4 regions of the Pseudomonas sp. FG29 genome follow, and region 3 is predicted to be linked to each of the others. Evidence: predicted binding sites of a transcription regulator. Region 3 holds the regulator's gene; each other region holds the start of a gene.
The links. Region 3 encodes sigma-54, which starts transcription at its own class of promoters, with help from an activator protein. Its sites were predicted from a motif close to ANTGGCATNNANNTTGCTNT; they were not measured.
Positions count from the first base shown of each region.

Region 1: ACODS1_RS09705 (ammonium transporter) is a predicted target of sigma-54. The motif match lies at 3,379-3,398, and genes of this name have one in related genera.
Region 2: ACODS1_RS16070 (flagellar hook-length control protein FliK) is a predicted target of sigma-54. The motif match lies at 2,799-2,818, and genes of this name have one in related genera.
Region 4: glnK (P-II family nitrogen regulator) is a predicted target of sigma-54. The motif match lies at 2,872-2,891, and genes of this name have one in related genera.

Region 1 covers NZ_JBMDJU010000006.1:192,421-198,455, reverse strand. Annotated here, with positions in the region: gene ACODS1_RS09715 (trimethylamine N-oxide demethylase) at 1-2,051, shown strand, start outside; partial or broken gene ACODS1_RS09710 (methyl-accepting chemotaxis protein) at 2,260-3,252, shown strand; gene ACODS1_RS09705 (ammonium transporter) at 3,514-4,884, shown strand; gene ACODS1_RS09700 (hypothetical protein) at 4,941-5,120, shown strand; gene ACODS1_RS09695 (methyl-accepting chemotaxis protein) at 5,603-6,035, shown strand, end outside.
Region 2 covers NZ_JBMDJU010000015.1:74,078-80,112, forward strand. Annotated here, with positions in the region: gene fliJ (flagellar export protein FliJ) at 1-201, shown strand, start outside; gene ACODS1_RS16055 (STAS domain-containing protein) at 372-677, shown strand; gene ACODS1_RS16060 (SpoIIE family protein phosphatase) at 680-2,365, shown strand; gene ACODS1_RS16065 (Hpt domain-containing protein) at 2,399-2,752, shown strand; gene ACODS1_RS16070 (flagellar hook-length control protein FliK) at 2,853-4,091, shown strand; gene fliL (flagellar basal body-associated protein FliL) at 4,299-4,817, shown strand; gene fliM (flagellar motor switch protein FliM) at 4,830-5,801, shown strand; gene fliN (flagellar motor switch protein FliN) at 5,895-6,035, shown strand, end outside.
Region 3 covers NZ_JBMDJU010000007.1:43,029-49,063, reverse strand. Annotated here, with positions in the region: gene lptC (LPS export ABC transporter periplasmic protein LptC) at 1-517, shown strand, start outside; gene lptA (lipopolysaccharide transport periplasmic protein LptA) at 504-1,043, shown strand; gene lptB (LPS export ABC transporter ATP-binding protein) at 1,043-1,768, shown strand; gene ACODS1_RS09930 (RNA polymerase factor sigma-54) at 1,905-3,398, shown strand; gene hpf (ribosome hibernation-promoting factor, HPF/YfiA family) at 3,498-3,806, shown strand; gene ptsN (PTS IIA-like nitrogen regulatory protein PtsN) at 3,819-4,283, shown strand; gene rapZ (RNase adapter RapZ) at 4,286-5,143, shown strand; gene ACODS1_RS09910 (HPr family phosphocarrier protein) at 5,159-5,431, shown strand; gene pmbA (metalloprotease PmbA) at 5,485-6,035, opposite strand, start outside.
Region 4 covers NZ_JBMDJU010000039.1:18,123-24,157, reverse strand. Annotated here, with positions in the region: gene ACODS1_RS23210 (ammonium transporter) at 1-865, opposite strand, end outside; gene ACODS1_RS23205 (ammonium transporter) at 978-2,294, opposite strand; gene glnK (P-II family nitrogen regulator) at 2,336-2,674, opposite strand; gene ACODS1_RS23195 (accessory factor UbiK family protein) at 3,084-3,341, shown strand; gene ACODS1_RS23190 (YifB family Mg chelatase-like AAA ATPase) at 3,435-4,928, shown strand; gene ACODS1_RS23185 (methyl-accepting chemotaxis protein) at 4,932-6,035, opposite strand, start outside.

The sequences.
Region 1 (6,035 bases), on a different contig from region 3:
TCAAACGCCACATCGACTGCCGCCACCTGCCCACGGCCGCACGCTTATGGCCAGACGGCACGCCCGCCGGCCATCGGTTGAAGCTGCAGGCCAACGCCGCCTTGCTGGTGGTCGTTGCCGCCCCCGGCGGACAGACAGCGGTGGACAGCCAGCAGCGCGCCAGCGAACTGCGCCTGATCATCCAGCGCGCCAATCCATCGAGTCTGCTGATTCCCACCCTGCCAGCACCGCTCGGCGAAGTGCTCGACGAATTCACCATCACCCCCGGCACGGCGCGCGACTATGTCGTCGCGCCTGGTCAGTACATCCAGGTGATCGACGTCGCCGGTCGGCAGTGCTCGGACTTCGTCGCCTTCGACCGCCGTGGCCTCGATGCCGGCCGCGAGATCGACCTTGACCCCACCGTCACCCGCACCCTGAACGGCAGCGCCTACCCCGATCCCGGTCTGTTCAGCCGCTTCTTCGACCGCGACCTGCAACCGATGCTGGAGGTGGTACGCGACACCGTCGGCCGTCACGACACCTTCGCCCTGGCCTGCACCGCGCGCTACTACGAAGCACAGGGCTACTTCGGCCACGCCAACTGCAGCGACAACATCAGCCGCGCCCTTCACAGCCATGGCGTGCAGGGCCGTCGCGGCTGGCCGGCGATCAACTTCTTCTTCAACACCGCGGTCGATGCCCATCAGCAACTGACGCTGGACGAGCCCTGGTCGCGCCCCGGCGACTACGTGCTGCTGCGCGCCCAGCGCGAACTGGTGTGCGCCAGCAGTTCCTGCCCGGATGACATCGACCCGGCCAACGGCTGGCAGCCGACCGACATCCATATCCGCGTGTATGCCGACAAGGAGCGCTTCAGTATCGCCATGGCCAACCGCAAGACGCCCGACGCCGACCCGGTGCTGACCCGCGAAAGCGGCTTTCACCCCGGTACATCCGCCCTCACCCGCCAGTTCGTCGATTATCGCGGCTGGTGGACGCCCACCCAGTTCGACGGCTACGGCACGCTGGCCGAGTACCACGCCTGCCGCGAGAAGGTGGCGGTGATGGATCTGTCCGCCCTGCGCAAGTTCGAGGTGCTCGGCCCCGACGCCGAAGCCCTGCTCAACCACTGCCTGACCCGCGATGTGCGCAAGCTGGCGGTCGGCCAGGTGGTGTACAGCGCCATGTGCTATGAGCACGGCGGCATGCTCGACGACGGCACGCTGCTACGCCTGGGGCCGGATGCCTTCCGCTGGATTGGCGGCGAGGACTTCGTGGGCGACTGGCTGCGCCAACAGGCCGAGAAATTGGGCATGAAGGTGTGGGTCAAGTCCGCCTCCGAGCAGATCCACAATATCGCCGTGCAGGGCCCGCTATCGCGCGAACTGCTCAAGCAGATGATCTGGACGCCGGGCACCCAGCCGAAGCTGGAGGAGCTGGGCTGGTTCCGCTTTCTCATCGGTCGCCTCGACGACTACGACGGTGCGCCGCTGATGGTCTCGCGCACCGGCTATACCGGCGAGCTGGGCTACGAAATCTGGTGCCACCCGAGCGATGCGATGCAGGTCTGGCAGCGCCTCTGGCAACTGGGCGAACCGCTGGGCCTGGCGCCGCTCGGCCTGCATGCGCTGGACATGTTGCGCATTGAGGCCGGGCTGATCTTCGCCGGCTACGAGTTCAGCGACCAGACCGATCCGTTCGAGGCCGGCATCGGTTTCTGTGTACCACTGAAGGGCAAGCAGGACGACTTCATCGGCCGCAACGCCCTGCTGCGGCGCAAGGAACACCCGATGCAGCAGTTGGTCGGTCTGGAACTGGACGGCAACGAGCCGGCCGCCCACGGCGACTGCGTACACGTCGGCCGCGCTCAGGTTGGGGTGATCACCAGTGCCATGCGCTCCCCCGTGCTGGGCAAGAACATCGCCCTGTGCCGTTTGGCGGTGGACTACTGCGCGCCCGGCACCCGCGTGGAAATCGGCAAGCTCGACGGCCAGCAGAAACGCATCGGTGCCACGGTCGCCGCCGGCACCGTGGCCTATGACCCGGACAAGAGCAGGGTGCGCGCGTGAGGCGTAACGGCAAACGACGATCTTGGACAGCTAATTGCTAGGGTTTGCACGAAAAGTCGTCGAGCGAAGGTCAGGCGAGGCAAAAACGGGTGAGGAAGCGGAGTTTACGAGCTGTAAATGAGCATTCCGAACCCGTTTTTAACGAAGCATCACCGATGCGCAGGCACTTTTCGTACAAAGCCTAGGCAAGCACTGCGTGCTTTCGAAAATGTCCAAGGAGGATCGGCCGATGTGGTTCAGCAATACGACTCGAAACCTGGCCAGCGAACTCAACCAGTGGCTCGAACACCTGCTCAGCCACCGCTCACCCGCCAGCGAGCGCCCGCTGCTGCAGCAACAGCCGCAGTTGCTCGGCAGCCTGCAGCGTCTGCAGCGCGACTGGGAGGAGCTGCAGCGCATTCGCCAGCACAGCGAACAACTGCCGCCACCGCCCTGCAGCGCAGCCGAGTATGCGGCCCTGCAACAGCGCCTGGCGCAGGCCGAGCAGCAATGCGCCCTGCTCGAAGATGAGCTGCGCGCCAGCCAGGCGCAGAACCAGGATGTCGCCGCCGAGCGCGCGCACTGGGAGGAAGAACGCCAGGTCTGGGAGCTGACCAAGCGCACCCTGACCGAGGGCAGTTGGGCGATGAACGTGGTGAATGGCGACCCCGATCACCCACAGAACCTGATTCGCTGGTCCGAGCAGTTCCGCGAACTGATCGGCTACAGCCAGGCCGAGTTTCCCGACGGCTGGGACAGCTACTTCCAGGTGGTCAACGCGGACGATCTCAAAGCCGTGATGCAGGCCTTCAACGCCTCGATGGTGGATAAAAGCGGCGACGGTTTCTACGCCGTGGAGTACCGCATGCGCCACAAGACTCGTGGTGAGGTCTGGTACCGCGAACGCGGCCGCTGCCTGCGCGATGCCCAGGGCAAGCTGCTTTACGTCACCGGTGCGGTACGCGAGATCAGCGACGAAAAAGCCGCCGCCAGCCTGCAGGAGCGTGAGCAGGCGAGCATCCAGGCCACCTACGGGCAGATCGCCCAGGTCGCCGGGGTGATCAAGGGCATCGCCGAGCAAACCAACCTGCTGGCTCTCAATGCAGCCATCGAAGCCGCCCGCGCCGGGGAACAGGGGCGGGGTTTCGCGGTGGTCGCCGACGAGGTGCGCAACCTGGCCAGGCGCACCCAGGAATCGGTGCAGCAGATCCAGGGCATGTTGCAGAAGAACACCTGAACTGCGACCCATTTTCAGGCGTGATAGCGGCTCGATGAACACAAACGGGGCATTTTTTAACCAATGCTTTCCGCGCAGCCGCAGACCCCGGCATGCGCCGAGAAAGCCACTTCTGGCATAGGGATTGCCTATTCATATTGCGAACTTTTTATAACTACAGATAAAGCTAGGGCCCAAGCGGCGCAGACCTTCAACTCCACTGCCATGACCGACAGACATTCCAAGAACAGCATCGAGGATTGATAGATGGAAGAGCAGAAGACACCCACTCTGGAGGAGCTACAGGCTCTGATAGAGATGACCAACACCCTGAATATGGAAATATTCTACTGGTGGTGTATCGCCCTGATGATCTGCATTCATGTGGGCTTCCTGTCATACGAGATCGGCGCTTCGCGACTGAAGAACGCGCTGGCCGCCGGGGTGAAGAACATCCTCGCCTTCGGCTTCATCGTACCCAGCGTGTTCCTGCTCGGCTGGGCGGTCTACAACGGCTTCCCGGACGGCATCGTGCCGCGCATGGACGCCATCATGGCCGGCATGCCCTGGAGCCAATCCATGGGGCCGAACATCAGCGATAACGCTACCGGCATCTTCTGGGCCGCCTTCGCCATGTTCGCCGCCACCACCGGCTCGATCCTCTCCGGTGCGCTGATCGAACGCACGCGGATGAGCGCCTTCATCATCATGACCATCTTCCTCGGCGGCTTCCTCTGGCTGGTGGCAGCGTCCTGGGGCTGGCACCCGGAAGGCTGGCTCACCGTCAAATGGGGCTTCCATGACGTCGGCGCGGCCGGCTGCGTGCACATGATCGCCGGCTTCTTCACCCTGGCCGTGGTGATCAACCTTGGCGCGCGTATCGGCCGCTTCAATGCCGACGGCAGCGCCAACGCCATCGTCGGCCACAGCATGCCGATGAGCGTGGTCGGCCTGATGCTGATCATCGTCGGCTTCTTCGGCTTCCTCGGCGGCTGCATCATCTACAACTCCGGTGCGCAGTGGATCAACATCTACGGCGCGCCGACCAACCTCTCGGCCTTTGCCTTCAACACCCTGATGGGCTTCGCTGGCGGCCTGATCGGCGCCTACCTGACCACCCGTGAGCCGTTCTGGATGATGTCCGGTGGCCTGGTCGGGATCATCTCGGTGGCACCGGGTCTGGATCTCTACCACCCCGGCCTGGCCTACCTGATCGGCATGGGCGTATCGGCCACCGCACCGCTGGTCAACAACCTGCTGCTCAAGTTCCGCCTCGACGATGCCGTCGGCGCCTTCGCCGTGCATGGTTTCGGTGGCTTCGCCGGCATCGTCATCAGCGGCATCTTCCTGGCCGGTTACCCCAACGTGAACGGCATGCCGGAAATCAGCTTCTTCGGCCAACTGGGCGGCGCCGTGGTCATGGCGGCGCTGGGCTTCATCCCGGGCTACCTGATCTCCTACGCCCTGAAGAAAGCCGACCTGTTGCGCGTACCGGCCCACGCCGAAGAGCGCGGCCTGGATCTGACCGAAGTACCGGCCCAGGCCTATCCGGAATGGACGTCGATGTACGGCTCGAGCACCAGCGTCGGCGGCGGTGAGCCGGCACCGCTGGCGACCACCGCAGCGAAATCCGCCTGACTTACCTTTTGCAGCCTGGCCGCACACGCGGCCAGCTCCATCGTGAGGAACACAGCATGAGCATCACCACCTACGAAGGCGCCAGCGCCGTATTCACCTTCGCTGACAAGCCGGCAATCCTGGTCTTCATCAGCCTGCTGGTAGCAGGCGTCAGCCTCTATGCGCTGATCGCCACCATGATCCACGAGAAACACAGCTACGCCCTGCCGGACGAAAAACTGCCCAAGCTCAAGTGAAACCGCCGCCGGCGGCGCTCGCCGCCGGCTCCCTTACCCTCCTGCCGCCCGGACTGAGCGAGCCTGCTCCCGCCACCGCGCAACGTCTTGCGCAGCATGCCTGAGCCCGGCGCCAGGGCCGGAAACCACTAGAACCCTGCGCTAAAGAGTGGCGCGCAATAACGCAAAACCATGAGAGGCACTGCTCGGCCAGTGCAAGTTCAGCGTTTTGGTATGCCAGTCATCGGCAGACATAAGCGAGGGACTATGCAATTCCCCCTGGAATGTGACTATCATCATGCCATCACCCATTAGTCGGTCGATGCCGGTGGTGGCCAGCTTGGTCACTCAACTTCCCTCCCCACGCCCATGGATTCTTTCCATGGAAACCGGCAATACCTTTAGCGGACGACGCAGGATGCGGCCCCCTACGCCCAGCGCAGCGGTGTGCGTCCACCCGAAGAGCCCACGCCCTGTGTCCACATGTTTGCCGAAGGTGCCTTATGTCCTCCCAGACAGCCCGCTTCTCTACCCGCACCCTGATCTACGCCAGCTACGCGATCATCCTCGCGCTGATGCTGCTGATCACCATCGTCTCGCTGGTCAGCCTGGCGGACGTCAACGACGACTTCACCGGCTACATCAACGGGATCGAATACCGAACCCGTCTGGCCAACCAGATGAACGATGCCGCCAAGGATCGCGCCATCGCCCTGCGTAATCTGGCCCTGACGCCGGATATGGCAGTACGTGCGCAACGCCGAGCGGCCATCGAGGGCTATGACAAGGCGGTCGGCGACAGCCTCGCCGAGCTGCGCAAGGCCATCGACACGCACAAGGGTGTTTCGCCACAGGCCAAGGCACTGGTCAGCCGCGTCGAGCAGGTCGAGACCCGTTACGCGCCCGTTGCACGCACCATCGCCGACCACCTGTTCA
Region 2 (6,035 bases), on a different contig from region 3:
CAGCAAATGCAGAGCCTGGATTGGCATCGGGCCAACCTGGAAAAGGTGCGGGCACTGTGGCAGCAACGCTACGCGCGCCTGGAAGGCTTGCGCAAGCTCGTGCAGCGCTACCGCGACGAAGCCCGTATGGCCGAGGACAAGCGCGAGCAGAAGCTGCTGGACGAACTCGCCCAGCGTCTCATCGATCGCGGCGAGCCCTGACGGATACGCTCCCCTGAGTCGGCTCGCCGTGCGGCTGGGAGGCGCTCAAGCGCCGGCGTTAGATTGCAGTTGCCGACGGACGGTATCGGGTGCTACACCTTGTCATGCTGCATTCGCTCCTCGCTGGGCAAAGCGGCTAAGCTGGGTGCATATCGACTAAGGAGCAAGGCATGGCCATCACCTCGCAGGCATCCGCCGACGGGCAAGAGCTGACCATCGTGATTAGCGGGCGTTTCGACTTCGCCTCGCATCAGGAATTTCGTGACGCCTACGAGCGCGTCGCCATCACCCCACGGCGTTATCTGGTCGACCTGCAGGACACCAGCTATCTCGACAGTTCGGCGCTCGGCATGCTCCTGCTGCTGCGTGACCATGCCGGCGGGGATTCGGCGCAGATCCGTCTGATCAACTGCAGCAGTGATGTGCGCAAGATCCTGGCGATCTCCAACTTCGAGCAACTGTTCCAGATCAACTGATCATGGCCGACAGGCTGTCGATCCTGATCGCGGAGGACAACTCGGCGGACCGCATGCTCCTGTCGACCATCGTCAGTCGTCAGGGGCATCGCGTATTGACCGCCAGTAACGGCCTGGAAGCCGTGGCGCTGTTCGAACAGGAGCGCCCGCACCTGGTACTGATGGACGCCCTGATGCCGGTTATGGATGGCTTCGAGGCGGCGCGGCGGATCAAACAGCAGGCCGGCGATGCGCTGGTGCCGATCATCTTCCTCACCTCCCTCAGCGAAAACGAGGCACTGGTACGCTGCCTCGAGGCTGGGGGCGACGACTTCCTGGCCAAGCCTTACAACCGGGTGATACTCGAGGCCAAGATCAAGGCCATGGATCGCCTGCGTCGCCTGCAGGCGACCGTACTGCACCAGCGTGACGTGATCGCCCAGCACAACGAGCACCTGTTGCGCGAGCAGCGTGTGGCCAAGGAGGTGTTCGACCGTGTCGCCCATTCCGGCTGCCTGAACGCATCGAACATTCGCTACCTGCAATCGCCCTATGCCTTGTTCAATGGCGATCTGCTGCTGGCCGCCTACACGCCGTCCGGTGGCATGCACGTCATGCTCGGCGATTTCACCGGCCATGGCCTGCCGGCAGCCATCGGCGCCATGCCGTTGGCCGAGGTGTTCTACGGCATGACGGCCAAGGGGCATGCGCTGGCCGAGATCCTTCGCGAGATCAACGCCAAGCTCAAGCGCATCCTGCCGTTGGGGGTGTTCTGCTGTGCCACGCTGCTCAACATCAACAGCAAGCGTGGCTTGCTCGAGGTCTGGAACGGTGGCTTGCCGGATGGCTATCTGCTGCACGACGACGGCCGCGCTCGTCAGGCACTGGTGTCGCGCCACTTGCCGCTGGGAATCCTCGAGCCTGCTGCGTTCAGCGATCGCTGCGAGGTCTACCCGTTGCAGCGTGGCGATCGCGTCCTGCTGCTCAGCGACGGTGTACTGGAGGCGCGCAACGCCCAGGGCCATCTGTTCGGCGAAAGTCGACTGCTCGAGGTGCTGGATTGCAACCAGCAGCCGCGTGTGCTGTTCGATGAGATCCAGCAGGCTCTGGTGGCCTTTCGCGGTGAGCAGGAAGACGATGTCAGCATGCTCCAGGTCGGCTTCGAGGACGAGGGCGAGGTGCTGCATACGCTGGCCTTCGCCGACGCTGGGCACAGCAATCCGCAGGACTGGTCGGCGAGCTTCGAGTTTCGCGCGCACAGCCTGCGGCATTTCAACCCCTTGCCCTACCTGTTGCAGTTGCTGATGGACATCAAGGCCCTGCGGCCGCGTGGCGGAGAGATCTATACCGTCCTGGCCGAGCTGTACTCCAACGCGTTGGAGCACGGTGTGATCGGTCTGGACTCGGCACTCAAGCGCGATGCCAAGGGGTTCTCCGAGTATTACCGCGAGCGCCGCTTGCGTCTGGCGCAGCTGCAGGACGGCTATGTGCGTTTTCATCTCCAGTTGTGCCCCCAAGAGCGAGGCGGATGCCTCATGATCCGTGTCGAGGATAGCGGGCCGGGTTTCGATGCTCAGGCGTTGACCAGCACGCCTGCTGACTTCAGTGGGCGTGGCCTGGCACTGGTGCGAGAGTTGAGCGATGCCTGCCACTGCGAGGGTGAGCAGCCGGGCGTAAGCGTGGAGTTTTGCTGGTCTACTGAGGCATAATCCGTCGGCTGTCGTTCAGGGAGTGACCCAGTAGTGCCCGACATCCACCTCGATGATGCCGTCCTGGCCGCCTTGCAGGACGTCATGGAAGATGAATATCCGGTCTTGCTCGATACCTTCGTGGCAGACTCCGAAGAGCGCCTGCGCCTCATCCAGCAAGCCGAACTAGAGGCCGACGCCCAGGCCCTGCGCCTGGCTGCGCACAGCTTCAAGGGCAGTTGCAGCAACATGGGGGCGACTCTACTGGCCAGCCTGTGCAAGCAGTTGGAAGACGCCGGGCGTCGTGAGGCGCTGGAGCTGGCTCCCGAACTGATCGAACAGATCGAGCGCGAATTTGCCATCGTGCGCATCCTGCTCAAGACCGAACGTCAGCGCTATCGCATCTGATCCTCCATGCAGGCCGATTTAAGTCGGTCTTTCTTTGTCCCACCAAGTTGGCCCGTCCTTTGCTCTGGTACCGTCACGACCCATCAGACGGAGAGCGTCCATGTCCGCGATGCCCGATCTACTCCTCAAGCCCGCGCCTGAGGTAAAGAGCAATGCGAAGCCACCGGCGAAAGCGCCGGAGCCCAGCAAGAACGAGCCTTCCGGCTTTGCCCAGGTGTATGCCAAGGAGCGCCAGACCCAGTCCAGCGAGCGTCCGGGGGAGGCCAAGAAAGCGACTGAATCACGTGGTGGCGAGAAGAATGACGAGGCCGAAGCGGCAGTGTCGACCGATGCCGAAAAGCCCGAGATTGCCGCCGACGGCAAGACCTTGCCGGCCGATGAGCCGGCGCAGGAGGAACTGGATCCCTTGCTGGCCATGGCCATGAGCGGCATGCAGCCTCAGCCGGCACAGGCAGCGGTGAGCGAGGAGGGGCAGGACGCGGCGCTCACTGCAGTGGCTGAGATAACTGCCCAGGTCGAGGGGGAAGCGTCGGTCGAGGGCGAAACGTCGGAGGCGATGCTGGGCACAGTGCAATTGCCAGCCGAAACCCAGGCCAAAGCTCAGTTCAAGCCCGAAGCCGCCAATGATGCCAAGGCTTCCGCAGATACGAAAAGCGCGGATTTCGCCGAAGCCATGATGAACATGGGCAAGAAAACCGAGAGTACCGACGCCAGCAAGGAGTCCAGCGTGGACATCGGTCTGGAGAAGGTATCCGGCGAGGCGCTGGAGAGTCTCAAGGAAAGTACGCAGCCCAACCGACCCGATCAGTTCGTCAGTAAGCTCAACGCCCTCACTCAGGCGATCAATCAGCAGAGTGGCGCTGTGCAGCGCGCTCCGCTGGTTCCCGGTCAGCCGGTCGCCATGCAGCAAAACGGCTGGACGGAAGCGGTAGTCGACAAGGTGATGTGGATGTCCAGTCAGAACCTCAAGTCGGCAGAGATTCAACTCGATCCTGCCGAACTTGGGCGCCTGGAGGTGCGTGTGCACCTGTCTCAGGATTCTGCCCAGGTTACCTTCGCCAGCCCCCACGCTGGGGTGCGTGACGCGCTGGAGGGGCAGATGCATCGCCTGCGGGACATGTTCACCCAGCAGGGAATGAGCCTGGCCGATGCCAACGTATCCGACCAGTCGCTCAATCGCGGCTGGCAGGGGCAGGAGCAAGGTGAGGCGGGGCGTGGCGGCTCCGGCCGTGGCAATGGCCTGGCAGGTGGTGTCGAGGAGGGGGGGCTGGCTGTGAACCAGGACGTTCGCAGTGAGCGCCTGAGCATGGGGCGAGGATTGGTCGATTATTACGCCTGAAGTGCGATTGGCGTGTAGCCTCCGCTAGACTGAGATTCGCCCGAGCGTTCAAAAGACGCTCGGGCGAATGCATTTTGGGTGACAGACAAGGGCTGGCACTGTTAAATCCGCAGCCCAAGGTTGGACAATGCCGTTGATAGGCTGGCATAACACTTGCTCCTAACCCTTTGATCGCGGAAAGAACCTAGGCACTGACGGATTATTGGCATGGCTAAGAAAGAAGCAGCAGCGGGGGCAGAGGGACAACCTGCCGGCAAGAGCAAGCTCAAGCTCATCATTCTCATTGTCGTCGGCCTGCTGCTGGCCGTGGGTCTGTCCATCGGCGGCACTTGGTTCATTCTCAGCAAGAACGACAAGACTGAAGAGCCCAAGCACGAGGAGGCTGCCGATGCAGCGCCGGTGCACAAGGCCGCGGTCTATCAGGACTTGCAGCCGGCCTTCGTGGTCAACTTCAACGTCCAGGGGCGCACACGCTACCTGCAGGTGAGCATGGCGCTGATGGGGCGCGATGCGGCCGGCATGGAAAAACTCAAGGTGCATGTTCCGGTACTGCGCAATCGCCTGGTGATGTTGCTCTCGGGCCAGGACTTCACCGCCCTGCAAACGCCGCTGGGCAAGGAGATGCTCCTGCAGCAGGCCCTGGCCAGCGTGCAGGAACTGGCGCAGAAGGAAACCGGCAGCACTGTGGTTGAGCAGGTGCTGTTCACCAATTTCGTATTGCAGTAAGCGGGAGTCATCATGGCCGTTCAGGATCTGCTTTCCCAGGACGAGATCGACGCGCTACTCCATGGCGTGGACGACGGCCTGGTCGAGACCGAGGACGCCGCCGAGCCGGGTAGCGTCAAACAGTACGACCTGACCAGCCAGGATCGCATCGTCCGTGGGCGCATGCCGACCCTGGAGATGATCAACGAGCGTTTCGCCCGTTATACCCGCATCAGCATGTTCAATCTGCTGCGCCGTTCGGCAGACGTCGCAGTAGGTGGTGTGCAGGTGATGAAGTTTGGCGAGTACGTGCATTCGCTGTACGTGCCCACCAGCCTCAACCTGGTGAAGATGAAGCCACTGCGCGGCACGGGCCTGTTCATCCTCGATGCCAAACTGGTGTTCAAGCTGGTGGACAACTTCTTCGGCGGTGACGGTCGTCATGCCAAGATCGAAGGGCGTGAATTCACCCCGACCGAGCTGCGCGTGGTGCGCATGGTGCTTGATCAGGCCTTCGTCGACATGCGCGAGGCCTGGCATGCGGTCATGGATATTCATTTCGAGTACGTCAACTCCGAGGTCAACCCGGCGTTGGCGAATATCGTCAGCCCCAGCGAAGTGGTGGTGGTGTCCACCTTCCATATCGAACTGGACGGCGGCGGTGGCGACCTGCACATCACCATGCCGTATTCGATGATCGAGCCGATCCGCGAGATGCTCGATGCCGGTTTCCAGTCCGATGTCGACGATCAGGACGAACGCTGGGTCAAGGCGCTGCGTGAAGACATCCTCGATGTCAGCGTGCCGCTGGCCGCGACCGTGGCGCGGCGGCAGTTGCGGCTGCGCGACATCCTGCATATGCAGCCCGGTGACGTGATCCCGGTCGATCTACCGGAAAACGTGGTGATGCGTGCCAATGGCGTGCCCACCTTCAAGGTCAAGCTGGGGGCACACAAGGGCAACCTGGCATTGCAGGTGCTCGAGCCGATCGAACGCCAGCGCTGAAGCACCATTGGATTGCTTGGCCTGCGCTCGACGCGACAGGCCTGATTCATCACAGATTTCGAACAGGTAACAGGAGCCAGGCGAGGAACTACCATGGCAGACGAAGAAAATACTTCCCCCGAAGAGCAGGCGCTGGCCGACGAGTGGGCTGCAGCGCTGGCCGAGGCCGGTGATGCCGACCAGGATGACATCGATGCCATGCTCGCTGCGCAGGAGCAGCCCAAACCCGCCGCT
Region 3 (6,035 bases):
GGTCGGCGCGCTGGGCTACTGGAACATCGCACCGGAAAGCGCCGGCACGGCGCAGCAAGCCGCCAGCGATGACGTCATCGACTTCTATGCAGTCGGCGCTCATACCGTGCAGTTCCAGGACGACGGCAAACTGCATTACCGCATGACGGCCGACAAACTCGAACACCTCAAGAGCACTGATGTTACCCAGGTCGAGAACCCTCAACTGGATCTCTATCGCGGCACCGACCTGCCCTGGAAAGTGACCAGCAAGCGCGCCGAGGTATCGCCCGGCGGAGCGGAAGTCGAGTTGATCGACGATGTACGTATCGCCCGTACCGACGCCAAGAATCGTCCGACCATCATCACCAGCAGCCGCATGACCGTGATTCCTGACAAGGAATATGCGCAGACCGAGCAAGCCGTTAGAATCGTTGCGGCCAACGGGGTGACCACGGCACAAGGAATGAAAGCGTACTTGAATGACAGCAGGATGATCCTGCAGTCCAACGTAAGAGGCCAGCATGAGGTTCGTTAATACCCTCCCCCTGATTATCAGCCTCGGCGCCGCATTGGGAAGCGCGGCCGCCTGGGCCTTGCCCTCCGATCGCGACCAGCCGATCCGCATCCAGGCCGACACGGCAGAGCTGGATGACAAGCAGGGCGTAGCGGTCTACCGCGGCGATGTGATCATCACTCAGGGCACCCTGAAGATCACCGGCGACACCGTGACCATCACGCAAACCGCCAGCGGCGACATCGACGTATTCACCTCGGTGGGCAACCTCGCCTATTACGAGCAGAAGCCGGCCGTGGACAAGGAGATCGTCAAAGCCTACGGCAAGACCATTCAGTACTTCGCCAGCAACGAGCGCATCGTTCTGATCGACCAGGCCAAGGTGATCCAGGAAGGCAACACCTTCGAAGGCGAGAAAATCGTCTATGACACCCGCCGCCAGATCGTCAATGCGGGCCGTGCCACCGGTAACAACGTGAGCATGCCGCGTCCGCGCATCGACATGGTCATCCAGCCGAAGAACAAACCTGCGGATCAGCAACAGTAATGGCTATTCTCAAAGCCCAGCATCTGGCCAAGAGCTACAAGGGTCGCCAGGTCGTACGCGACGTCAGCCTGAACATCGAAAGCGGCCAGATCGTGGGCCTGCTCGGCCCCAACGGCGCCGGCAAGACCACCTGCTTCTACATGATCGTCGGCCTGGTGCAGGCCGATCAGGGGCGCGTGCTGATCGATGATCTGGACGTCAGCCACCAGCCCATGCATGGCCGCGCCCGCGCGGGTATCGGCTACCTGCCCCAAGAAGCTTCGATCTTCCGCAAGCTGTCGGTGGCCGACAACATCATGGCCATTCTGGAAACGCGCAAGGATCTGGATCGCAGCGGCCGCCAGGCGGAACTGGAGAACCTGCTGCAGGAATTCCATATCCACCATATCGCCGACAGCCTGGGCATGAGCCTGTCTGGCGGTGAACGCCGCCGCGTGGAAATCGCTCGCGCCCTGGCCACCAATCCGAAGTTCATCCTGCTCGACGAACCCTTCGCCGGTGTCGACCCGATCTCGGTAGGCGATATCAAGCAGATCATCCATCACCTCAAGGCCAAGGGCATCGGCATTCTGATCACCGATCACAACGTGCGCGAAACCCTGGATATCTGCGAGACTGCTTACATCGTCAACGACGGGCAACTGATCGCAGAAGGCGATGCTCAGACCATCCTCGCCAACCAGACCGTGAAAGAGGTATACCTGGGCCACGAGTTCCGTCTGTAAATGACCTGCATTTACATGACAGGAATAGGACAGCCCCTAGGCAAATGAGCGTTTTTCAGGCATATAATTTGCTTCCTGGCGGCGCTTCGGCGCCCTGATGTGGAAGGCGTAACTCGCCAGTAAATTAAGGTCTGCAATGAAACCTTCGCTAGTCCTCAAGATGGGCCAGCAGCTGACGATGACACCGCAGCTGCAACAGGCTATCCGCCTCCTCCAACTGTCTACTCTGGATCTTCAGCAGGAGATCCAGGAGGCGCTGGAATCCAACCCCATGCTCGAGCGCCAGGAAGATGGCGACGACTTCGACAACAGCGACCCGATGGCCGATGGCGCCGAAAGCGCTGCCCCCGCGCCGAGCAAGGAAGAGAGCTACCAGGAAGCCACTCCGACGGTTGATAACCTGGAGGAAGGCGAGTGGGGCGAACGCATTCCCAACGAGCTGCCGGTCGACACTGCCTGGGAAGACATCTACCAGACCAGCGCCAGCAGCCTGCCCAGCAACGATGATGACGAGTGGGACTTCACCACCCGCACCTCCACTGGTGAAAGCCTGCACAGCCACCTGCTGTGGCAACTCAACCTCGCACCGATGTCGGACAAGGATCGGCTGATCGCCGCCACCCTGATCGACTGCATCAACAACGACGGCTACCTGGAGGAAACCCTCGAGGAAGTGGCCGAGTCCTTCGACCCCGAACTGGACATCGAACTCGATGAAGTCGAGGTCGTACTGCACCGCATCCAGCAATTCGAGCCAGCCGGCATCGGCGCCCGTGATCTGCGTGAATGCCTGCTCCTGCAACTCCGTCAGTTGCCTGCCAGCACGCCCTGGCTGACCGAAACCCAGCGTCTGGTCAGCGATCACCTGGAACTGCTCGGCAGCCGTGACTATGCCCAATTGATGCGCCGCACCAAGCTCAAGGAAGACGAGCTCAAGCAGGTCATCGACCTGATCCAGCGCCTCAACCCGCGCCCGGGTTCGCAGATCGAATCGAGCGAACCGGAATACGTGGTGCCGGACGTCATCGTGCGCAAGCACAACGACCGCTGGCTGGTGGAACTGAACCAAGAGGCCATGCCGCGTCTGCGCGTCAATGCGCAGTACGCCGGCTTCGTCAAACGCGCCGACTCCAGCGCCGACAACACCTTTATGCGCAACCAGTTGCAGGAAGCGCGCTGGTTCATCAAGAGTCTGCAGAGCCGCAACGAGACCCTGATGAAGGTGGCCACGCAGATCGTCGAACATCAACGCGGCTTCCTCGACTACGGTGACGAGGCCATGAAGCCCCTGGTGCTGCATGACATCGCCGAAGCGGTGGGCATGCACGAGTCGACCATCTCGCGCGTCACCACGCAGAAATTCATGCATACCCCACGTGGCATTTACGAGCTGAAATATTTCTTCTCCAGCCACGTCAGCACCTCCGAAGGCGGCGAATGCTCGTCCACCGCGATCCGCGCCATCATCAAAAAACTGGTCGCCGCAGAAAACGCGAAAAAGCCGTTGAGTGACAGCAAGATCGCTGGTTTACTGGAGGCACAAGGCATCCAGGTCGCCCGTCGGACAGTTGCCAAATACCGCGAGTCTCTCGGTATCGCACCATCCAGTGAACGCAAGCGCCTGATGTGAGCAAGCCAGACTGATCGCACACGCGAACAGGCCAAGGTGTTCCGGTGGTAGGTCGACTCATGACCTGCCTCTTACACAAGGCAACAAGGAGAAAGCGGTATGCAAGTCAACATCAGTGGACATCAGCTGGATGTGACCGACGCCCTGCGTGACTACATCGGCGAGAAACTCGGCCGACTGGAACGCCACTTCGACAAGATCACCAACGTTCAGGTGATCATGGAAGTCGAGAAGCTCAAGCAAAAGATCGAAGCCACCCTTCACGTTGCCGGCGGTGAGGTCGTCGCCAACGCTGAGCATACGGATATGTACGCCGCCATCGACCTGCTGGCCGACAAACTCGACCGTCAACTCATCAAGCACAAGGAAAAGCAGCTCGACCGCCTGCAAGGCGCTACAGCCCGCTGACATTTCCCCTCCATGATCCGACTTGAAAACATCCTGACCCCCGGCCGTTCCTTGGTGAACGTGCCGGGCGGCAGTAAGAAGCGCGTGCTCGAACAGATCGCCAGCCTGGTTGCTCGTGATCTTGCTGACCTGGATAACCAGGACATCTACGAAAGCCTCATTGCCCGCGAGAAACTCGGTTCTACCGGTTTCGGCAACGGTATCGCCATTCCCCATTGCCGCCTGGCTGGCTGCAGCGCCCCGATCAGTGCCCTGTTGCGCCTCGACACGGCCGTCGACTTCGACGCCATCGACGGTGCACCGGTCGATCTGCTGTTCGTGCTGCTGGTGCCAGAGGCTGCTACCGACGCGCACCTGGAACTCCTGCGCCAGATCGCCAGCATGCTCGACCGCCAGGACGTCCGCGAACGCCTGCGTCAGGCGCCGACCAGCGAGGCGCTCTATCAGGTCGTCGTGGACATCCAGAACGGTCAATAATCATGCGCCTGATCATCGTCAGCGGTCGCTCCGGCTCCGGCAAGAGCACCGCCCTCGATGTACTCGAAGACAACGGTTTCTACTGCATCGACAATCTGCCGGCGAGCCTGTTGCCAGAGCTGGCCGAGCGTTTTCTGCCGCACAGTGACCTGCTGCTGCCACAGGTTGCGGTGTCCATCGATGCACGCAACCTGCTGAGCCAGCTGCGCCGCTTTCCCGAGTTGCTCAGCGAGGTCAACAAGCGCGGCATCCGCTGTGAGGTGCTCTACCTCGACGCCGAAGACGACACCCTGCTCAAGCGCTTCTCGGAAACCCGCAGGCGTCATCCGCTAACCAACGAACATCGCTCGCTGGCCGAGGCCATCGCCTACGAGACGCAGTTGCTGGCGCCGATCATCGATCTCGCCGACCTGCGCATCGATACCACTCGCCTGAACCTCTACCAGTTGCGCGACGCGCTGAAGCTGCGCCTGCTAGGGCAGGCACAGACGGGGACGGCCTTTCTCGTCGAGTCCTTTGGCTTCAAACGTGGCATGCCCGTGGACGCCGATCTGGTGTTCGACGCGCGCTGCCTGCCCAACCCCTACTGGAAACCTGAACTGCGCGATTTTTCCGGGCTCGATCAGCCGGTCATCGACTACCTCGCGGCACAACCGGAAGTCGAGGAGATGTATCAGGATATCCTCGCCTATCTGGACAAATGGCTGCCACGCTTCGCTGCCAGCAACCGCGCCTATGTGACCATTGCCATTGGGTGTACCGGCGGCCATCACCGCTCGGTCTATCTGGCCAGCCGCCTCAACGAAGCGCTGAAACGGTCACTGAAGAACGTCCAGGTTCGCCACCGCGACCTCAGCTAAGGAATCCCTGCCGCGATGCCAACCCGCGAAATCACCATCATCAACAAACTTGGCCTGCATGCCCGTGCCGCCGCCAAGTTCGTCGGTGTCGCCAGCCGTTATCCCTGTCAGGTGCGCATTGGCCGCAGCAGCGACAGCCTGGTCGATGGCAAGAGCATCATGGCCGTGATGATGCTGGCAGCCGGCAAGGGCACCAGTGTGCACCTGCATACCGAAGGCGAACAGGATCAGGAGGCCATGGATGCCGTGGTCGCACTGATCGAAAACTACTTCGACGAAGGCGAATGAGTGCCTGACAAACGACAAGGCCACCTACGGGTGGCCTTGTCGTTTCTGCCGCTTTAGCTACCGGCGACTGTCATCTTCTCGATCAGCACCGAGCCGGTGCAGATATTGCCGCGGCGCTCCAGATCACGGCCAACGGCAACGATCTGGCGGAACATGTCACGCAGGTTGCCGGCGATGGTGACTTCCTGCACGGGGAACTGGATCTCGCCATTCTCCACCCAGAAGCCCGCCGCGCCACGGGAATAATCGCCCGTCACTAGGTTCAACCCATGCCCCATCAGCTCAGTGACCAGCAGTCCACGCCCCATGCGGCGAATCAGCGCCTGCTGGTCTTCGTCGCCATGAGTGACGAACAGGTTGTGCACACCACCGGAGTTGGCGGTGCTGGGCAGGCCCAGCTTGCGCCCGGAGTAGGTGCCGAGTACGTAGGACACCAGCTCGCCCTTCTCCACGAACGGTTTGGCATAGGTCGCCAGGCCGTCACCATCGAAGGTGGCACTGCCCAGCGCGCGCGGCAGGTGCGGGCGCTCGTCGAGGCTCAGCCACTCAGGGAAAAGACGCTGGCCCAGTGCGCCTTCGAGGAAGGAGGAATGGCGATACAGGT
Region 4 (6,035 bases), on a different contig from region 3:
CAGCCAGCGCACCGTTCAGTGCCATGGTCAGGTCGGCCTTGCCGAACAGGATGCGGGCCACGATCAGTGCCGCGATCAGGCCACCGGCAGCGGCCATGTTGGTGTTGGTGAACACCTGAGCCACGGCGTTGGCGTCTTCGATGGTGCTCATCTTCAACTGCGAGCCACCGTTGAAGCCGAACCAGCCCATCCACAGGATGAAGGTGCCGAGAGTCGCCAGCGGCAGGTTGCAGCCCGGAATGGCGTTGACCTGGCCATTGGCGCCGTACTTGCCTTTACGCGCCCCCAGCAGCAGCACGCCAGCCAGAGCAGCCGAGGCACCCGCCATGTGCACTACGCCCGAACCGGCGAAATCGAGGAAGCCGGCGGAGTTGAGGAAGCCCGAACCCCATTTCCAGAAACCCTGCACCGGGTAGATGAAGCCGGTCATGACCACGGCGAAGGCCAGGAAGGCCCACAGCTTCATGCGTTCGGCCACGGCACCGGAGACGATCGACATGCAGGTGGCAGCGAACACCACCTGGAAGAAGAAGTCCGAACGAGCCGAGTAGTACGGGGCATCGTCGCCACCGGCCAGGACAGCCTCGACAGTGTTCTCGTCACCGATCAGGAACCCCAGGCTCGGCAGGATGCCGCCCTCGGGGCTGGAGTACATGATGTGGTAGCCGATCACCAGGTACATGACGCTGGCAACCGCGTAGAGGGCGATGTTCTTGGTCAGGATCTCGGTGGTGTTCTTGGCACGCACCAGGCCGGATTCGAGCATGGCGAAACCTGCCGCCATCCACATCACCAGCGCACCACAGATCAGAAAGTAGAAGGTGTCGAAGCCGTACTGCAATGCAGTCAATGCTGTGTTGTCCATTGTTCACCTCTTGCCGGCGCGCTTATGCATGCGCTCTTCGGTAGAGACGCCCGGGTTGGCGCCGGGCGCGCTCCATGTGAAGGCCTGCCAGAGTGCGGCAGGCCTCAGCCACTTACAGGATGTAACCGCGCTCGTTGTGCTGAGCCAGGTCGAGACCGACAGTCTCTTCCTCTTCGCTGACACGCAGCCCCATCACCACATCGATCACCTTGAGAATCACGAAGGTGACAATGCCGGTGTAGACGACGGTGAACAGCACACCGACGAACTGGGTCCAGACCTGCGCACCGATGTCTTCGACGGTGCCGAAACCACCCAGGGCCGGTGCAGCGAACACACCGGTGAGGATGGCGCCGACGATACCGCCAACACCGTGCACGCCGAAGGCGTCCAGGGAGTCGTCGTAGCCCAGCTTGCGCTTGAGGCTGGTGGCGCAGAAGAAGCAGATCACGCCAGCCGCTAGGCCGATGGCCAGGGCGCCCATGGGGCCTGCAGTACCTGCGGCCGGAGTGATGGCGACCAGACCGGCGACCACGCCCGAGGCGATACCCAGTGCGCTTGGCTTACCGTGGGTCAGCCACTCGGCGAACATCCAGCCCAGCGCCGCAGCAGCGGTGGCGATCTGAGTGACCAGCATGGCCATGCCGGCGGTGCCGTTGGCGGCAACTGCGGAACCGGCGTTGAAGCCGAACCAGCCGATCCACAGCATGGCAGCACCGACCAGGGTGTAGCCCAGGTTGTGCGGCGCCATCGGCGTGGTCGGGAAGCCCTTGCGCTTGCCCAGAACCAGGCAGGCAACCAGGCCGGCGATACCGGCGTTGATATGCACCACGGTGCCACCGGCGAAGTCCAGCACGCCTTCATCCCACAGGAAGGCACCGTCACCGGACCAGACCATGTGGCAGATCGGGGCATACACCAGGGTGAACCAGACGCCCATGAATACCAGCATCGCGGAGAACTTCATGCGCTCGGCGAAGGCACCGACGATCAGCGCCGGGGTGATGATGGCGAAGGTCATCTGGAAGGTGACGAAGATGCTCTCGGGGAAGGCGCTGACCAGGCTGTCGACAGTCAGACCACTAAGGAAGGCCTTGTCCAGGCCACCCACGAAGGAATGGAGGTTGGTGACACCCTTCTCCATGCCGGTGGTGTCGAACGCCAGGCTGTAGCCGTAGATCACCCAAAGAATGCTGATCAGGCCGGTGATGGCGAAGCACTGCATCATCACCGACAGGACGTTCTTCGAACGCACCATGCCGGCGTAGAACAGGGCCAGGCCCGGGATGGTCATGAACAGAACCAACGCGGTGGCAGTCAGCATCCAGGCTGTGTCACCGGAATTCAGCGTCGTTTCCGCGGCCATGGCCAGACCCGGGGAAAGCAGGGACAAAAGGGCTCCAAGCCCTGCGATTTTTCGCAGAGTCATGATTTAACTCCTGGGACGATTCTGGGGGTAGGGCGCTGGGCTTAGATCGCGTCGGTATCGGTTTCGCCGGTACGGATACGAATCGCCTGCTCCAGGTTGACCACGAAGATCTTGCCGTCACCGATCTTGCCGGTGTTGGCTGCCTTGGTGATGGCCTCGATCACGCGATCGAGTTGATCGTCGGCGATGGCGACGTCGATCTTCACCTTGGGCAGGAAGTCGACGACGTATTCGGCGCCACGGTACAGCTCGGTATGGCCCTTCTGACGACCGAAGCCCTTGACCTCGGTAACGGTGATGCCTTGCACGCCGATTTCCGACAGCGACTCGCGTACGTCGTCCAGCTTGAACGGCTTGATGATGGCAGTGACTAGCTTCATGAAACTTTCTCCCGTGTTAGGTGGACTTGCCCCAGGAATTTTCGGCCCGTCGCAAGTCTAAGCGCAGTGTCCGGCTTTTGTAATGCACCGACCGCCCCAACCGGGCCTGGCCGATACCCATCAACCGCTCCCGACGAAACACTCCCCCGCTTCGCCTGACGCTCCGGTACTGCATCGGTGCATGCGTCATCAGGGGTTAAGCAGAAAGCTTGCCAGCTCGAAAAAAAGACCGTTTATCAAGCGCTTGAGCAAGCAAAAGGGCTTTTCCCAGGGAAGCGCGCCCTGATGTGCGCACCAAAAGCGCGCACACGGCCTGTTCCAGTCGCTCAAAAAGCGTGCAAAGCCGCACCGCCAGTCCCCATTCAGGTCACGTGCTACACTGCCGGCCATCTCGATCTGGAACCCGACCATGCTGCCGCCCAAAGCCCTGCTCGACACCCTCAGTAGCCACGCCTCGCGCCTGTTCAGTGGTGACAGTCCGCTGCCCCGCGCCGAGCTTGAAGCCCAGTTCAAGGCCCTGCTGCAAAGCGGTTTCAGCAAACTGGATCTGGTCAGCCGCGAGGAATTCGACAGCCAGATGGTGGTACTGGCCCGCACCCGCGCCCGCCTGGAAGCGCTCGAGGCCAAGGTCGCCGAGCTGGAAGCCAAGCTCACCGCCGCAGACTAAGGTTATGGTGTAGGAGCGGCTTCAGCCGCGAACAGGCTTCGCGACCGCAGCCGTTACTACAGGCACTGCCCCCCACTTGATCAAGGAGCGATCATGTCCCTGGCCATCGTCCACAGCCGCGCACAGGTCGGCGTCGAAGCACCGGCCGTCACCGTCGAAGCCCACCTGGCCAACGGCCTGCCGGCACTGACCCTGGTGGGGCTGCCGGAAACGGCGGTGAAGGAAAGCAAGGATCGCGTGCGCAGCGCCATCCTCAATTCCGCCTTCGATTTCCCGAATCGCCGTATCACCCTCAACCTGGCACCAGCTGACCTTCCCAAGGATGGCGGGCGTTTCGACCTCGCCATTGCCCTGGGCATTCTCGCAGCCAGCGGCCAGATACCCGCCGATACGCTGGACGAGTACGAATGCCTGGGCGAGCTGGCACTTTCCGGCGCGCTGCGTCCAGTACAGGGCGCGTTACCTGCGGCGCTGGCTGCACGCGAGGCCGGGCGCACCTTGCTGGTGCCGCTGGCCAATGCCGAGGAAGCCAGCCTGGCCTCCGGCCTGAAAATCATCGCCGTCGAGCATCTGCTGCAGGTGGCTGGCCATCTCAACGGCAGCCAGCCGCTGCAGCCTTATGCAGCCAAAGGCCTGCTCCGGCAGAGCTTGCCCTACCCCGACCTGGCAGAAGTTCAAGGACAACTCGCCGCCAAACGCGCCCTGCTGGTGGCAGCGGCGGGCTCGCACAATCTGTTGCTCAGCGGCCCACCCGGCACCGGCAAGACGCTGCTGGCCAGCCGTCTGCCGGGCTTGCTGCCAGCGCTGGAAGAGGACGAAGCGCTACAGGTCGCGGCGATTCATTCCGTTGCCAGCCACACGCCATTGCAGCATTGGCCACAACGCCCCTTTCGCACGCCCCACCATAGTGCATCCGGGCCGGCGCTGGTCGGTGGCGGCAGTCGCCCGCAACCGGGGGAAATTACCCTGGCGCACCAGGGCATCCTGTTTCTCGATGAGCTACCGGAGTTCGACCGCAAGGTGCTGGAAGTCTTGCGTGAGCCACTGGAAAGCGGCCATATCGTGATTGCCAGAGCCCGTGACCGGGTTCGTTTTCCTGCGCGTTTTCAGCTCGTCGCAGCGATGAATCCCTGCCCGTGCGGCTATCTGGGCGACCCCAGCAACCGCTGTCGCTGCACGCCGGATCAGATCCAGCGCTACCGCGCCAAGCTCTCCGGGCCACTGCTTGATCGCATCGACCTGCACCTGACCGTGGCGCGCGAAACAACGGCTCTGAATGCAGCGCCGCAAAATGGCGAAAGCACAGCCGAGGCCGCCGCTAAGGTGGCGCAGGCACGTGAACGGCAACTGCAGCGCCAGGGCGTGGCCAATGCCTTTCTTGACCTACCCGGCCTGCGCCAGCACTGCCATCTGCCGGACATCGATCGCCAGTGGCTGGAGGGCGCCTGCGAACGCCTGGGCCTATCCCTGCGCGCCGCCCATCGCGTGCTCAAGGTGGCGCGTACCCTGGCCGACCTGGAGGGCACCGACGCCATTGCCCGTCAGCACCTGGCCGAGGCACTGCAATACCGCCCCAGTCTGAGCTAAGGCTTAGTGGAAGCGCTCGACTTCCTGACGTAGCTGCGCGGCGACCTGATCCAGTGCGCTGGCGGTCTGCGCCAGGTTGGCCACCACTTCGCGCTGCTCGCCGTTGGCATGGGCGATATTCTGCAGATTGCCGCTGAGCACGGTGGCGGTGCGGCTCTGCTCCTGGGTCGCCGTGGTGATCACGGCAAACTGCTCGCCGGCGGCGCTGCTGCGCTCAGTGATCTGCGCCAGCGCGGCGGCGACCTTGGAATTGCGTTCGAGGCCTTCCTGCATCAATTGCCGACCCTGCTCCATGGTGGCAATGGCGCTGCTGGTTTCGCTCTGGATGCTGCTGATCATCGCGGAGATCTCGTTGGTCGCCTCGCGAGTACGACCGGCCAGATTGCGCACCTCGTCTGCGACTACGGCAAACCCCCGGCCCTGCTCGCCAGCCCGCGCTGCCTCGATGGCGGCGTTCAGCGCCAGCAGGTTGGTCTGGTCGGCGATGGAGGTGATCACGCTGACGATGCCGCCGATTTCCTGCGAGCGCTGGCCCAGGCCGTCGATCACCCGTGAGGTTTCGTTCAGCGCCTCGGCGATCTGTACCAGGGCTTCGGAAGCCTGATCCATGGAGGTGCGGCCGACTCGGGTCTGCTGCGCGTTCTCGCTGGCCAGGCGCTCGGTATCGCGCATGTTGTCGGCGATATCCTGCGAAGTGGCGCTGAACTCTTCAACCGCGCCGGCCATGCTGCTGATCTCGCCAGACTGCTGGTCGATGCCCTGGTAAGCCTCGTGAGACAGGGACGACAACGTTTGTGCGCGAGCGCTGACGTCCTGCGCGGCATGGCGAATGCGCGCCACCATGGTCGACAGGGCCTCGCCCATCTGGTTGAAGCTGCGCGCCAGCATGCCGATCTCGTCATCACTGGACAGCGCCAGGCGCACGCTGAGGTCGCCGGCACCGAGCGCATGCGCCTGCTGCACCAGATCCTCCAGCGGACGCAGCTTGCGCCGCAACAGCCAGACCACGGCGATCACTGCCAGCAGCAGGGTGATGGCGCTACCGATGGCGAGTTGGGTACCGACACTCCAGGTCACCGCCTGGATCTCTTCGCGCGGCATGCTCGC